3 linked regions of the Methanothermobacter thermautotrophicus str. Delta H genome follow. The protein of the gene in region 3 binds, or shares a complex with, the protein of the main gene of each other region. Links are inferred from orthologs where the notes say so. Each region holds a gene or a part of one and is shown on either strand. Other genes may lie near its edges.

What was found. Proteins that work in one complex are often made in the same cells at the same time.
Region 1: MTH_RS07740 (region 3) and rpsE share a complex: the UniProt entries of both Methanocaldococcus jannaschii proteins name them as parts of the 30S ribosomal subunit. The link is inferred for Methanothermobacter thermautotrophicus str. Delta H from one-to-one orthologs.
Region 2: MTH_RS07740 (region 3) and MTH_RS00935 share a complex: the UniProt entries of both Methanocaldococcus jannaschii proteins name them as parts of the 30S ribosomal subunit. The link is inferred for Methanothermobacter thermautotrophicus str. Delta H from one-to-one orthologs.

The regions. Positions count from the first base shown.
Region 1 is NC_000916.1:10,154-13,095, reverse strand. It holds rpsE (30S ribosomal protein S5), read right to left. Parts: upstream 1,823-2,942; coding sequence 1,178-1,822; downstream 1-1,177. Other genes in the region: MTH_RS00105 (50S ribosomal protein L19e), read right to left, coding at 2,415-2,861; MTH_RS00110 (50S ribosomal protein L18), read right to left, coding at 1,825-2,403; rpmD (50S ribosomal protein L30), read right to left, coding at 707-1,165; MTH_RS00125 (uL15m family ribosomal protein), read right to left, coding at 254-694; secY (preprotein translocase subunit SecY), read right to left, coding at 1-237. UniProt on the Methanocaldococcus jannaschii protein: With S4 and S12 plays an important role in translational accuracy.
Region 2 is NC_000916.1:147,912-150,799, reverse strand. It holds MTH_RS00935 (30S ribosomal protein S8e), read right to left. Parts: upstream 1,693-2,888; coding sequence 1,309-1,692; downstream 1-1,308. Other genes in the region: hypE (hydrogenase expression/formation protein HypE), read left to right, coding at 2,058-2,888; polB2 (DNA polymerase PolB subunit 2), read right to left, coding at 619-1,290; MTH_RS00945 (TIGR02253 family HAD-type hydrolase), read right to left, coding at 1-455.
Region 3 is NC_000916.1:1,477,684-1,485,990, reverse strand. What follows is about bases 2,862-5,718. They hold MTH_RS07740 (30S ribosomal protein S19e), read left to right. Parts: upstream 2,862-3,999; coding sequence 4,000-4,437; downstream 4,438-5,718. Other genes in these bases: MTH_RS07720 (50S ribosomal protein L31e), read left to right, coding at 5,586-5,718; MTH_RS07725 (50S ribosomal protein L39e), read left to right, coding at 5,419-5,574; MTH_RS07730 (DUF7411 family protein), read left to right, coding at 4,817-5,422; MTH_RS07735 (DNA-binding protein), read left to right, coding at 4,472-4,807; MTH_RS07745 (YhbY family RNA-binding protein), read left to right, coding at 3,756-3,989. In the rest of the region: MTH_RS07775 (dolichyl-diphosphooligosaccharide--protein glycosyltransferase subunit STT3), read left to right, coding at 1-109; MTH_RS07770 (CBS domain-containing protein), read right to left, coding at 240-617; MTH_RS07765 (OBG GTPase family GTP-binding protein), read left to right, coding at 749-1,843; MTH_RS07760 (sulfide-dependent adenosine diphosphate thiazole synthase), read left to right, coding at 1,877-2,653; more of MTH_RS07755, read left to right, coding at 2,758-2,861; more of MTH_RS07720, read left to right, coding at 5,719-5,831; MTH_RS07715 (translation initiation factor IF-6), read left to right, coding at 5,846-6,514; rpl18a (50S ribosomal protein L18Ae), read left to right, coding at 6,517-6,747; pfdA (prefoldin subunit alpha), read left to right, coding at 6,752-7,177; signal recognition particle-docking protein FtsY, read left to right, coding at 7,178-8,254. UniProt on the Methanocaldococcus jannaschii protein: May be involved in maturation of the 30S ribosomal subunit.

The DNA.
Region 1 (2,942 bases), 1.5 Mb from region 3 along the record:
TATACCCAGGGTGAGTATTGAACCAAAGTTTCCTGCGAGCACAGCCCTGAACTGGGCAAACTGGTCCACTGCATTTGCACTCAAACCATAAAGGGGTATCTGGGCCAGGAAGAAATAAAGGACAAGGATTATGCCCGTCCATTTGAGTTTCTCCCTGAAGGGAACCCTGTAACCAGGTGACTTTACCTGGGGCAGGACTGAGAATAGGGGTTCAAATTTTTCCTTCAACTGCTCCACTCCTTGTCAGCTGGTTTCACTCTATGACTTCAGCCTTTCCTCCGGCCTCTTCGATCTTCTCGGTGGCGCTCCTGGAGAACTCGTATGCCTTGAGATGGACGGGCCTTGTGATCCTTCCGCTTCCGAGGACCTTTTCAAATCCAAGGTCGCGGACATCCAGCACCACCATTCCGTCCTCCTCGGATGCAACTCCCCTCTCAAGGAGTTCTGGTATCATTTCATCCAGGTAGGCCAGGTTAACTGTTTCCAGCCTCTTTATGAGTTTCTGGGGCCTCTTGAAGCCGTATTTCCCGAAGTGTTTTGGGTCGTACTTGACTATCCATGTCCAGTGGTGTTTGTGCCCACCGGCCTGTCCTCTACCACCGCGGTGACCTGCTCCCCTCCTCTTCTTGGAGCATCCTCCACCGACGGTGCGTGAGCCCCTCATCCTTGTGATCTTTCGTCTTTTTCTGATCATGAGTGATTCCTCCTAGATCATCCTTTTCAAAAGGTCATTTATCTTTTCGCCGCGATATCCAAGGCTTCCGCCCTCATTGAAGGCCTTTTTTATGCCTTCGTATCCCTTTCTTGGGGGGTGCAGTCTGAATACAGGTTTTATTCCTGCTTCCTCAAGTTTAACCTCGCCGCTGAAGACGGCTGCAGCAAACTCATCGACGGAACCGTAAGCGGTTTTCTCATTTATGTACTCATCGGTTATCCTGTCTCCCCCGATGAGTCTTCCCCTCTTCCTTATCATGGCTGTCAGGGTTTCCTGGTCGACTTCACCCCAGGTTATGTAGTCCTTGGCCTTCTGGAGCATGCCAAGGTAGCTGGGTGTGTCCTCAACCAGGACGGCGTGGTTTATCCTGTTGAGCCTTAACATTTCCATGGTGTCAGCTATGTCCCTTCGAACACCTGCTGATCCCCTTACCCTTACTACTGCGAACATCTAGAATCACCTTCAGGTACTGCAAACACCGAGGTTCTTAAGGTCCTTCTCGCTTGCCTTTACTTTGCTCAGCTGTTTGAGGGCGTCGAAGGTTGCCCTGGCGAAGTTAACTGTGGTCTGTGTCTGTCCACGTGTATGTGACCATACATCGTCTATACCTGCAAGTCTCATTATGGTCTTGCCCACGTCACCTATTGCGAGTCCAACACCACCAGGTGCGGGTATGAGGGTCACGCGGACACTGCCGCTCTTACCGGAGACCTTGAAGGGTACGGTGTGTTCCCTTCCACAGACACATCCCCAGTCACCGCATCCTCTTCTGACCTTTATTATGTTGAACTTTGCATCGTCAACTGCCTTCCTGATGGCGGGACCGACCTCCCTTGCCTTACCCTGCCCGAGTCCGACGTAACCGTCCTTGTTACCAACTGCAACAATGACCCTGAAGTTAACCTTTCTCCCTGACTTGTGCATCCTCTGGACAAGGTTGACGTCGATAACTTCCTCCTCAAGGTCAGGAAGCAGTGCATCGATTATCTCAAGTTCCATTATGGGGTGTCCCTCTTCAAAGATCTCATCGATGCTTGTTATGACACCCTCCTTTACAAGGCGTCCCAGCTGGGTCCTTGGCTCCCATTCCTCCATGTTGAAGTTCATAATCATACCTCTTCATCTATTCTCTTTTTGATTTCATCAAAGTGTTCCGGCAGATCCACAGGGGAAAGACCCCTTTCAAGGTACTTTGAAAACCTCTTCCGGAGTTCTTCCTCATCAAGGGATTCTGCGTACTCCATTATGTGTTCTCCCCTGATTCTTGATTCATCGGGCAGCACTGATTCACCGTGGGGTACATTGAGTCCTGCGTCAACAGCCCCCTTGAGTGCAGCGAATACCTTTGAGCCCCTGATGGCTGGTCTCAGTCCTATGTCAAGGACAGCCTCCTCTATACCCTCCTTCAGAGCCCTTTTACCGCACAGGTAACCTGTGAGGTAGGCTGCTGCTGTGTTGCTTGTACCTCCAAGCCATCCCATTTTCTGGAGCTGTTTTGAGTGGGCTGAGACAAGTGTTTCGTCTCCGTTCATGCCCACGTTGATTATCTGTGCAATAACGTGATATGTCGTTATCCTGACGACGAGCCTTGATTTACCTGTTTCTACCATTTTGTAGCGGGCCCGGTAATCAGTTTTACCTTCCCTTCTTCTTCTAAATGCCAGCTTGTATCTTGGTCCATGTGCCAATCAAATCCCTCCTACCTGAGCATGTCGTGGTCCCGGGCATAGGTCTTCATGTAAGATTTGCTCTTAAAGGCTCCGCCCTTGGCCATCTTGTACAGTTTACGGTAGGTGCTCTTGTTTATTTCGCGGTTGTCCCTCATCTCCTTGAGGTCCTTTCTCAGTGCCCTTATGGTGGTCATCCACTCATCCTTTTTGGGCCTTCTGGCACCCTTTGCACCCTTTATACTTCCAGGTCCCCTTCTTCGTCCCTTCTTCTTCTGCTGGGCTATCTTCTTTGACCTGTAGCTGCTTATACCCTTCTTGGGTTTGGCCTTTATTGCGCCATCCTTTATTAGCTGCTTCACACCGTCCCTTGTTATTGCCCTTGAAACCTCATCGATCCTTTCAGGGTCTATCCATATCCTGTTAACCCCTACCTTGAGTATGTCTGCAGCTAATCTCTTCTGAGTAGTAAGATTCATTCAAGAAACCTCCTTGTATTCAGCATTTGCTGATAAACCCGAAAAATTTCAGGTATCCCCTTAAAAAGTTTTTTCGCTGGA
Region 2 (2,888 bases), 1.3 Mb from region 3 along the record:
TTGGGTTTTTCGAAGCCGACCTCGTCTGAGGTGACGACCTCATCGAAGAAGTGGTGGATGCCGAGTCTTATGAGCTTCTCCCACTGCTTTATCGTTATGCCGTTTGAGATGACCCCAAGCCTGTACCCCTTACTCTTGAGGTCAATGAGTGTGGATGTGGTGTTGGGGAATGGTCTCAGGAGGGCGAACTTGACGTTGTGGTATGTTATCATTCCAAGGGCAATGAGCAGTGGTTTCTCCTCACCGAAAACCGTCTTTGTCAGGACATTGAAATGCCTGTCATAGTTTGATCCTTTCTCGGATATTATCTCCCTGAGAAGCTTGTAGGCCTCCTCCTGTGTTAATGGGAGACCTGCGTCTATCATGACGTTCAGAGCAGCCTTTCTTGCAAGTTTAGCAAATCCTGAGGTGTCATAGAGAGTATCATCAATATCAAAGAAAACCGCCTTCAGCATCGTCCCACCTATTTCTCTGTAATGAAACTCTATAACTAATCAATTATAACATTGTTGGTTTAACTGTGGGATGCGGAAATCATGGAGATGGTGTCTTAAAACAAAGGATAGCTTCCAGCTGATTAGAAATAACGAAAAGTGTTAAAAGAAAGCCTTCAGCCAATTAAAAGAACGCGTCGAGGCTGCTCTGCCTTTCACCCGAGGATAACGAATTCATATCCTCTGTGGAGTAACCCAGGGATGACATTATGCGTGATACCGCAGCCATCACCTGGTTTTCAATGTAATAGTCGGGGTCGTATCCCATGCCTTCTGCGTCCTCAACCGGGAAGGCCCTCTGACTTATGGGGCCCCTTCCCTTCACGATGATGTATCTAACTATGGAGCCCCTCTCAACACGCCTTCCCTTCTCCAGGGATCTCTTTGCAGCGATGACATGGGGACCTATCTGTTTGTACTCAGAGAGGTCCCTTGTGATCTGGGTGTGTATCACCAGGTCATCGAGTTCCACGTCACCCCGTCTTATGCGCCCCACGACTTCCCTTATTATCTCCCTTGCCTTCTCAGGAGATCCATCGCGGAGGATGGCCATAAGAACCTTTCGCTGGGTTTTTTTAGCTATTGGTGCCCAGTCACGCCTTACAAGTTCAAGACCCTTTGCAACTATTGTGTCATCCTCTATGAGGGCGTATCGCTTCTTTGTTACGAAAAAGCCCCTGCGGTAGAAGCCCTCAAATTCCAGTTCCATACCCTCAGGGAGGTTACTGTTTATGTGTTTCAGGAACCTTTTCACCTGGGAGAGTATCTCATCCTCCACCTTAGACAACTGGGACACCGCTGGGGTTCAATCCTTTTATTCCCTGATCAGGACTCCGTTTATGACACCGTCCTGACCTGGCCTTGATGTGACCCTGACGTTCCCGAGGTTTGTCTCAACGACAGCACCCCTGGTTATGATGTTCCTCCTTACGAAGTGGGGGTTCGCTGTGTTCTCAACAACGTTCCTTATCTCTGCAATTTCAACCTTACCGGTTTCAGGGTCAACAACGTTTATCCTTGTATCTGAAGCGAGCCTGACCTTGGTGTTACCTCCGCGTGTCCTTATCAGCCTTACACGCCTGTCACCGATCTTTGTCTCAGCAGGCTCCCTTCCAAGTTCGTACTTCCTTTTACCACGATTCATCTTGGCTCTTCCGCCACTGGGTTTTTTCATTGATTTACCTTGCCAGATTGCCATTATTTCACCTCAATCATTCATACAAGAATCAGTAAAACTGAGTTTAAGAAACTTAGTGACTCAGTACAGATAAATTTATCTATAGTATGGGCCGCACCATTTAAAAAGATTGTGCTTCACAGGATCATGCTGGAAGATAAACCTGGCCGCGCCCGGAAGGCAGTACCACTCCCACTTTTTAAGTGGATTGCAGCCACAGTAATTAATTTTCCCGGTCACAGATAAATGCATTCCCCCAGATCAGGGTGTTCATCCATACATATCCTGGCTTCTCAGACACAGATAAAATCCAGACAGAGGTCCGTGAAAGGTTTTATACAATCAGCAAGATACCCTATAGGCAAGAGATTATGCAAGGTGAATCTATGAAAATCGGCATGTCCCATGGTGCAGGCGGAGAAGTGATGCAGGACCTTATATCAGATATAATACTATCAAACATCCATAACACGAGGGTTAACGGCGGAGTTGGCCTCGAGGACCTCGACGACGGTGCAAGCATACCCCTTGGGGACTATGAGATCGTTATCAGTACGGATGGTCACACCATTGACCCCCTCTTCTTCCCGGGAGGGGACATAGGCAGGATAGCCGTTGCAGGTACCGTCAATGATATATCTGTCATGGGGGCAAGGCCCCTTGCAATTGCAAATGCAATGATAATAAGTGAGGGATTCCCTGGGGAGGACCTTGAGAGGATCATAAAGTCCATGGACGCAGTTTCAAGGGAGACCGGCGTGTCCATTGTCACAGGCGACACCAAGGTCATGGAACAGGGAAAACTTGACAGGATGGTCATAACAACCACAGGTATAGGTGTCGTTGGGCGTGGTGAAACAGTCAGGGACTCCGGACTGAGGCCCGGTGATAAGATCATACTGACCGGGAGTGTCGGGGACCATGGGATGGCCCTCATGGCATTCCGTGAGGGATTCGGATTCGACACAGACCTCGAATCAGATGTGGCCCCTGTCTGGGGTATAGTGGAGGCAGCCCTGAACGTGGGGGGTGTTACAGCAATGAAGGACCCCACCAGGGGCGGTATAGCCAATGCCCTCAATGAGATGGCTGATAAATCAGGTGTGGGTATGGTCCTGGATGAGGACAGCATACCCGTACGGGAGGAGGTGAAGGCCGTCTCCGAGATGCTTGGAATAGACCCCTATGAGGTTGCAAATGAGGGCAAGGTTATCATC
Region 3 (8,307 bases):
ACTGGAGGACTCCGTCTTCACAAAGCTCTTCCTCCTGGGGGGATTCAACCAGACATCCTTCAAGTTCCTCCACCAGGAACCCGGTGTGCTGCTGTGGACAGCAGCATAACCCACATTTTTCATTTTACACGGCCATGATCTCTTCAAGAAATTAAGCCGCCTAAAAACTCTTAATGAAAAAATAAATTTCAGTACCTCATTATAAAAACAGGCAAATAAAAGAAGTTTCTGGCAGAACTTCAGTATCGCTTGGCCATCTTGGCCCTCAATATATCAGTGGCGCTTATCACGCCTATGATCTCATCGTCCTCCTCAACAAGGAGGCGCCAGACAACGTTCTTCACCATCTTCTCTGCTGCTTCCTTGATGGTTGCCCTGGGAGATATGGTAACAAGATCCCGCTCCATCACCTCCCATACCTTGACCTCTGCAAGATCATCCCCCTCTGCAATGGCCTCAAGCACATCCCATGTGGTTACAATTCCGACCCTGACACCTTCCTTCACAACCACCGAGCTTCCCTTGGCGTTCTCAACATAGTTCCTTAGAACATCCTCGAGGCTGGCGGTTATGTCGATGGTGTCAACATCCGTAACCATAACATCCTCAACCCTCATAAAATCACCTGCATATAATATGAAGGTTATGGGATATAAAATATAAGGGAAAATATTTAATAATGGATAATAGAGAACACTGAATGATTACACTGATTTTTCCCGGCTTCAACAATGTTCATGTGAGTGGTATGGATATCGAAGAGAAGATCAGAAAGATAGAAGAGGAGATTCAGAAGACACCATACAACAAGGCCACAGCCCACCATATAGGTAAACTGAAGGCAAAGATCTCCCGCCTCAAGGAGGAGGCCCTCCAGAGGAAGACCTCATCTGGAAAGGGGAGAGGATTCCATATCAAAAAGTCTGGAGACTCCACCGTGGTCCTCATCGGTTTTCCATCTGTTGGGAAATCAACACTCCTCAACGAGTTAACCAGTGCAGAGTCAAAGGTGGGTGACTATCAGTTCACAACCCTTGAGATCGTCCCGGGCGTCATGGAGTACCGGGGGGCCCAGATACAGATATTTGACATACCCGGGATAATAACCGGGGCCTCCCGTGGGAGGGGCCGTGGAAGGGAGATACTCTCAGTTGCCAGGAGCGCCGACCTCATAGTGATAGTCCTTGATGTCTTCAACACAGACCACATGGACATAATCCTCAGGGAGCTGAGGGATGTTGGTATAAGACCCAACGAGACGCCCCCTGATGTGATTGTTAAGAGGAGAAAACTGGGTGGTGTGAAGCTCTCAGCAACGGTCGAACTCACACACCTTGATGAGAAGATCATAAGGTCAGTCCTCAATGAGTACGGAATCCACAATGCCGACGTCCTCATAAGGGATGACATAACCGTTGACCAGTTCATAGACGTCATGGAGGCCAACCGCGCCTACATACCGGCCATCACCGTTATAAACAAGATAGACCTTGTGGATGAATCCTATCTTGAGGGTCTCAGGGAGAAATTCCCGGAAGCCCTCTTCATCTCCGCAGACAGGGACATCAACATCGATGAGCTCAGGGAGGAAATATTTAACAGACTGGGCCTCATAAGGATATACCTGAAGCCCCAGGGTAAAAAGGCTGATTACGACGAACCCCTCATCATCAGGGAAGGGTCAACCGTTGGCGATGTGTGCCAGAAGCTCCACAGGGACTTTGTGCGTAAATTCAGACATGCAAGGGTCTGGGGGAGCTCTGTTAAATTCGACGGCCAGAAGGTGGGCCTTGAACATGTCCTCAATGATGAGGACGTCCTGAGGATCATAATAAAGAAGTGACCGCTTCTTATGGAAATACATGCAGGTGTGAAGATGAAGCTTGATGATATAAAAATTTCAAGAGCAATTGTTGAAGGATACATGGAGGATCTCCTGGACTACATGGAGATGGATGTTGCTATCGGCGGAGGGGGCCCCTCCGGTCTAACAGCAGGCTACTACCTTGCAAGGGCCGGTCTGAAGGTGGCGCTCTTTGAGCGCAAGCTCTCCATTGGTGGTGGAATGTGGGGCGGCGGTATGATGTTCAACAAGATCGTCGTCCAGGACGAGGGCCGTGAGATCCTCGATGAATTCGGAATAAGGTCAGAACCCTATGATGAGGGATACCATGTGGCTGATTCGGTGGAGGCGACCTCCACCCTGTGTTCCAGGGCCTGCCAGGCCGGACTGAAGATATTCAACCTCATGAGCATAGAGGACGTTATGATCCGCGACGAGGGGATAACAGGTCTTGTGCTCAACTGGAGCTCAGTTGAAATGGCGGGCCTCCACGTTGATCCCCTCACAGTCAGGGCCAGAGCAGTCATCGATGCAACGGGTCATGACTGTGAGATAGTGAAGGTGGTGGAGAGGAAGATCGGACCGGAACTCAACACCCCCGATGGCAGGATACAGGGCGAGAGGTCCATGTGGGCCGACGTGGGGGAGGCTGCCCTCATTGAAAACACGAGGGAGGTCTACCCCAACCTCTATGTGGCTGGAATGGCGAGCAACGCCGTATACGGCGCCCCCAGGATGGGGCCCATATTTGGTGGTATGCTGGTCTCAGGTCGACGTGTTGCAGAGATGATAATCGAGAAGCTGAAATGAATGTCTGCGTCTTACCACCACCATTGAACAGCCACCGCACACAGAGGCAATGAAAAAGGAGAAATGGGCCACGGTTCCAGTCAGCAAGGCGAGACTGTGAAATCATGATCTGCATAACCGGAACACCCGGCGTCGGGAAGACAACCCTGGCGGGTATATTGAGGGAGAGGGGACTGGAGGTCATATCCCTCGGGGAACTCATAAGGCAGAAGGGATTCGTCCTTGGACGCGACCCCATCAGGGGATACCTTGAAGCCGACATTGAGGCCGCATGCAGTCACCTCCAGGAAATGGAGGGTCTGGATGTGGTGGAGGGTCACCTCTCCCACCTCTGCAGATCCTGCAGCATGGTGATCGTCCTCAGACTCCACCCGGAGGTACTCAGGGGCAGGCTTGAGGGGAGGGGCTACCCTGAAGGTAAGGTGCTTGAAAACCTCGAGGCCGAAGCGCTGGATGTGTGCACCGTTGAGGCCTTCGAAATACATGGGGAGCGTGTTCATGAGGTCGATACAACAGGAAGATCCCCCCATGAGGTTGCCGATATCATCACCGATATCATGAATGGTTCAAGGGTATGTCCCCCGGGGGGAGTGGATTTCTCAGGATGGCTTCTTGGATGATGGAAAAGGTTTTTAAATATGGAAACACAAAGCACTTATAATATTCTTCTTGTGCAGTCAGTACACCATCTCAATGTGCAAGATGTGGATGTTCTATTCCGTTATGAGAGGTTAAACCTTGAGGAGAGGAAAGAGACCACGATGGATGTTAAAAATTGCTGAAGAGAGAATAGACATCCTTTTCAGAATGGCTGACCGTGAATTTTCAGCTAATCCCCATAGATCGCACAGGTACACCGAACTTGCAAGAAACATCGCAATGAAATACAGGGTTAGAATCCCCAGGGAATGGAGGAGGAGGTTCTGCAGGAAATGTTACAGTTTCCTTAAACCCGGGGCAAACTGCACCGTCAGGATAGCTGATGGGAAGGTTAATTTTAGGTGCCACGAGTGCGGTCACATCATGAGATTCCCTTATATCAGGGAAAAAAAGGATAGAAGGAGAAATAAGATTGAGTCTCACACCACCAAAGAAGGAACTGATGAACAGATCACTGTCGGCGCTCACAATAAATGTGGGGAAAGCCAGAGTGACAGATAGCCTCATTGAAGAGGTTAAGAGGCAGCTCAAGGCAAATGAACTGATAAAGATAAGATTTGCCAGGACGGTGGCCTCTGAAAAAGAAAGTTATATTACAGAGATAGTTGAAAAAACAAATTCTAAGCTCATAGATTTAAGAGGAAATGTGGCAATAATTTTCAAAAAAAGATCTTAGGAGGATAAATATGACTACAGTTTATGACGTGCCAGCAGATCTGCTCATAAACAGGGTTGCTGAGGAACTGAAAAATGACAGTAAGGTTAAATCCCCTGAATGGGTTAACTTTGTTAAAACAGGTGTCCACAAGGAAAGAAGACCTGAGAATCCTGACTGGTGGTATGTAAGGGCCGCAGCCCTCCTCAGAAGAGTTTACATTGATGGTCCTGTGGGTGTTAACAGCCTCAGGACACATTACGGCGGTAAGAAGGACAGGGGCTCACGCCCTGAAAAGTTCAGAAGGGGTAGCGGTGCCATAATCAGAAGGGCCCTGCAGCAGCTGGAGGAATCAGGTCTAATAAAGAGGGAAGAAAATGGAAGGGTTATAACACCCGAAGGCAGATCATTCCTTGACAAGGCCGCTGCAGAGGTAAAGAAAGAAGTTGAAGGACTTGAAAGGTACTGAAACTATCCCAGAGGGGCCTCAGGAGGTTTCATAGTTGACAGACCTCGAAGAGATACGTCGCAAGAAGATGCTGGAGCTCCAGCAGAAGGCTCAGCAGCAGGCGATGGAAGCTGAAGCACAGGAACAGATGCGTCAGCAGCTGGAAATGCAGAAAAAACAGATAATGATGCAGATACTCACCCCTGAAGCCCGTAGCCGTCTGGCCAACCTCCGTCTGACAAGACCGGACTTCGTTGAGCAGATAGAACTGCAGCTCATACAGCTGGCCCAGATGGGGCGTGTAAGGTCAAAGATCACCGATGAACAGCTGAAGGAGCTGCTTAAAAGGGTTGCGGGTAAAAAGAGGGAGATAAAGATCAGCCGCAAATAGTCTGGTAAAATGAATGCATGCGTACTCTACAGTGGCGGTAAGGACAGTTCACTGGCGGCTGTGATGCTCCAGCGGCTGGGGATACAGCCAGAGCTGGTGACTGTGAACTTCGGGATCCATGATTCATGGAAGCCAGCATCTGATGCAGCTGCATCCCTTGGATTTCCACACCGTGTTCTTAAACTCGGCGATGAAATCCTGAGGGACGCTGCTGAGACGATAATCAATGACGGGTTTCCGAATAATGGTATAAAGCACATACACAGGATGGCAGTTGAAGCCGCAGCCACCGAGTACGACATGGTTGCCGATGGAACGCGACGTGACGACAGGACCCCTAAACTAACAAGGGACGAGATACAGAGCCTCGAAGACCGCCTGAACATTGAATATGTGAACCTGGATGGTCTCGGTCACAGGACCGTTAACAGACTTGCATCGATGCTCTTCAGCCTGAGGAGGGAGAGAAGCAGTATCGATAACAGCTCCGACTACGAGGTTGAGGTCCGCCTCCTCCTTGAGGAGATGGGCCACAGTTCAGAATCATTCTTCCCTGTTCACTTCCAGACCAGGGTCACTGGCTGGAACACCAAAATGAAGGAGGATGCTAAATGAGTAGAAATAAACATGTTGCCAGGAAACTCAGAATGGCAAAGGCTAACAGACAGAACAGAAGGGTGCCCGCATGGGTTATGGTTAAGACAAACTACAGGGTTCGAAGCCATCCAAAGATGAGGCACTGGAGAAGGACCAAACTCAAGGTATAGGAGGACTGGATATGGAAAGGATTTATGTCATACCTCTCAGAAAGGCCAAGAACGTGCCAAGGACCATAAGAGCGCCGAAGGCTGTTAAGATTGTCAGGGAATTTCTCATGAAACATATGAAGGCAGACACCGTTAAACTCGACGAGTCAATCAACGAAAAACTCTGGGAGAGAGGTATCCAGAAGATACCCCCAAGAATAAAGGTCAAGGCCGTTAAGGATGAAGACGGTGTTGTTGAAGCCACACTCGAAGAATGAAATGATGGTGAATTATGATTAGAAGGATCAACCTCAGTGGAAACCCGAACCTGGGAGTTTACATCTCTGTAACCGACAGTGTGGCCCTGATACCACAGAACACCCCTGAAAAGTTTGAGGGTGTTCTCAGGGAAGCCCTTGAAGTTGAGGTCCTGAAGGTGTCCATCAGTGGCAGCAGCCTAAACGGTGCCCTTGCCGTGGGCAACTCAAATGGATTCGTGGTCTCAAATCAGGCCATGGACCGTGAAATCGATGCCCTTGCAGCTGCCGGTGTGGAGGCTGTCAGGATCCCTGAAAGGTTTACTGCAGTCGGTAACCTTGTGCTGGCCAATGACAACGGTGCCGTTGCAAGTCCACTGCTGTCAGATGATGCGCTGCAGGTTATAGGGGATGTGCTTGAGGTTGACGTTAAAGTATCCACACTTGCAGGCCTCAACATCGTAGGCTCCATGGGTGCAGCTACCAACCGTGGTGCCCTGCTGAATCCCCAGGCATCATCTGAGGAAATAGGTATCATAGAGGATACCCTGGGAGTGGAGGCCGACGTTGGCACAGTCAACCATGGAGTCACACTTATAGGTGCCTGTTCGGTGGCCAACTCAAACGGTGTCCTTGTGGGTGAGGAAACCACAGGGCCAGAACTTGCAAGGATAGAAGAAGCTTTAGGTTTTCTTGAGGGATGAAAATGAAGACAAAGATATTTAGGGTTAAAGGAAAGTTCCTGATGGGTGATAAGCTTCAGCCATTCACAAAGGAGCTCAATGCAATAAGGGAAGAGGAAATCTATGAGAGGCTCTACTCTGAATTCGGGAGCAAACACAGGGTTCCAAGGAGCAAAGTTAAAATAGAGGAGATAGAGGAGATATCACCTGAGGAGGTTCAGGACCCGGTGGTCAAGGCGCTGGTCCAGAGGTGATCACATGGAAGACCAGCAGAGGCTCGAGGAGATAGTGAACCAGCTGAACATCTACCAGAGCCAGGTCGAACTCATACAGCAGCAGATGGAGGCCGTGAGGGCCACCATCAGTGAACTTGAAATCCTTGAGAAGACCCTCAGTGATATACAGGGAAAGGATGGCTCCGAGACCCTGGTACCTGTGGGTGCCGGCTCCTTCATAAAGGCAGAGCTCAAGGATACCAGTGAAGTTATAATGAGTGTCGGTGCAGGTGTAGCCATAAAGAAGAACTTCGAGGATGCAATGGAGAGCATTAAGTCCCAGAAGAATGAACTGGAGTCAACACTTCAGAAGATGGGTGAGAACCTGCGTAAGATAACAGACATCATGATGAAATTATCTCCTCAGGCAGAGGAACTCCTCAAAAAGGTAAGGGGAAGTGGAGAGTAAGTGTTTGAGTCTCTGAAGAAAAAATTCAGTGAAACCGTTGGCAAAATCACCGAGAAGGTCTCATCAGGCCAGGAACCCCGGTCCGAAGAGGATAAGTCTGAGGATAGGGGTCCCGAGCCCATTCCAGAAGGTAAACCTGAAGAAGAGGTTAGAACTGAAGAACCAGATGATACGAGTTCAGAGGAACCCGCTCCCGATGCAGGGGAGGGGGGTTCAGGTTTCCTCTCATTTTTCAGGGAAAAAAGGATAACAGAAAAGGACGTGGATGATGTACTCTGGGACCTGGAAATGGCCCTCCTGGAAAGTGACGTGGCCCTTGAAGTGGCTGAAAAAATCACCACAGAGTTGAAGGAAGAACTGGTTGGAAGGAAGGTTAAGAGGAGCACCGAAATATCAGAATACACAATGGAAGCCCTTAAAAAGGCTGTTAAGGATGTTCTCAGCGTTGACGGTGTGGACCTCCCGCAGCTCGTGGAGAAGAAGAAACCCCTTGTTATAATGTTTGTTGGTATAAACGGGACCGGCAAGACAACCACCATAGCAAAGGTGGCCAGATACTTCATGAAAAAGGGCCTTGAGCCCGTGATAGCAGCTGCAGACACCTTCCGTGCCGGTGCAATAGAGCAGATAGGTCAGCACGCAGATAAACTCGGAGTCAAGCTAATAAGCCACCGCAAGGGAGCCGACCCCGCCGCCGTTGCCTTTGACGCGGTATCCCATGCAAAGGCCCAGGGAAAGGATGTCGTCCTCATAGACACCGCAGGGAGGATGCAGACCAACGTGAACCTCATGGACGAGATGGCCAAGATAAAGAGGGTCGTCAGGCCAGACCTCATAGTGTTTGTCGGTGATGCGCTGACAGGAAACGATGCCATTGAACAGGCAGCCCGATTTGATGAAGCCGTTGGCATAGACGCAGTTATACTGACAAAGGCTGATGCAGATGCGCGCGGAGGCGCAGCATTGTCCATAGGCTACATGATCAAAAGGCCCATAATATTCATGGGGATCGGGCAGGGCTACGATGACATAATGGAATTCAAACCCGAATGGATGGTGGAACAGCTATTCGCATGAACTGATTAATGGACATCCATGCAGATAAAATACAGAATACAAAAATTTTTATA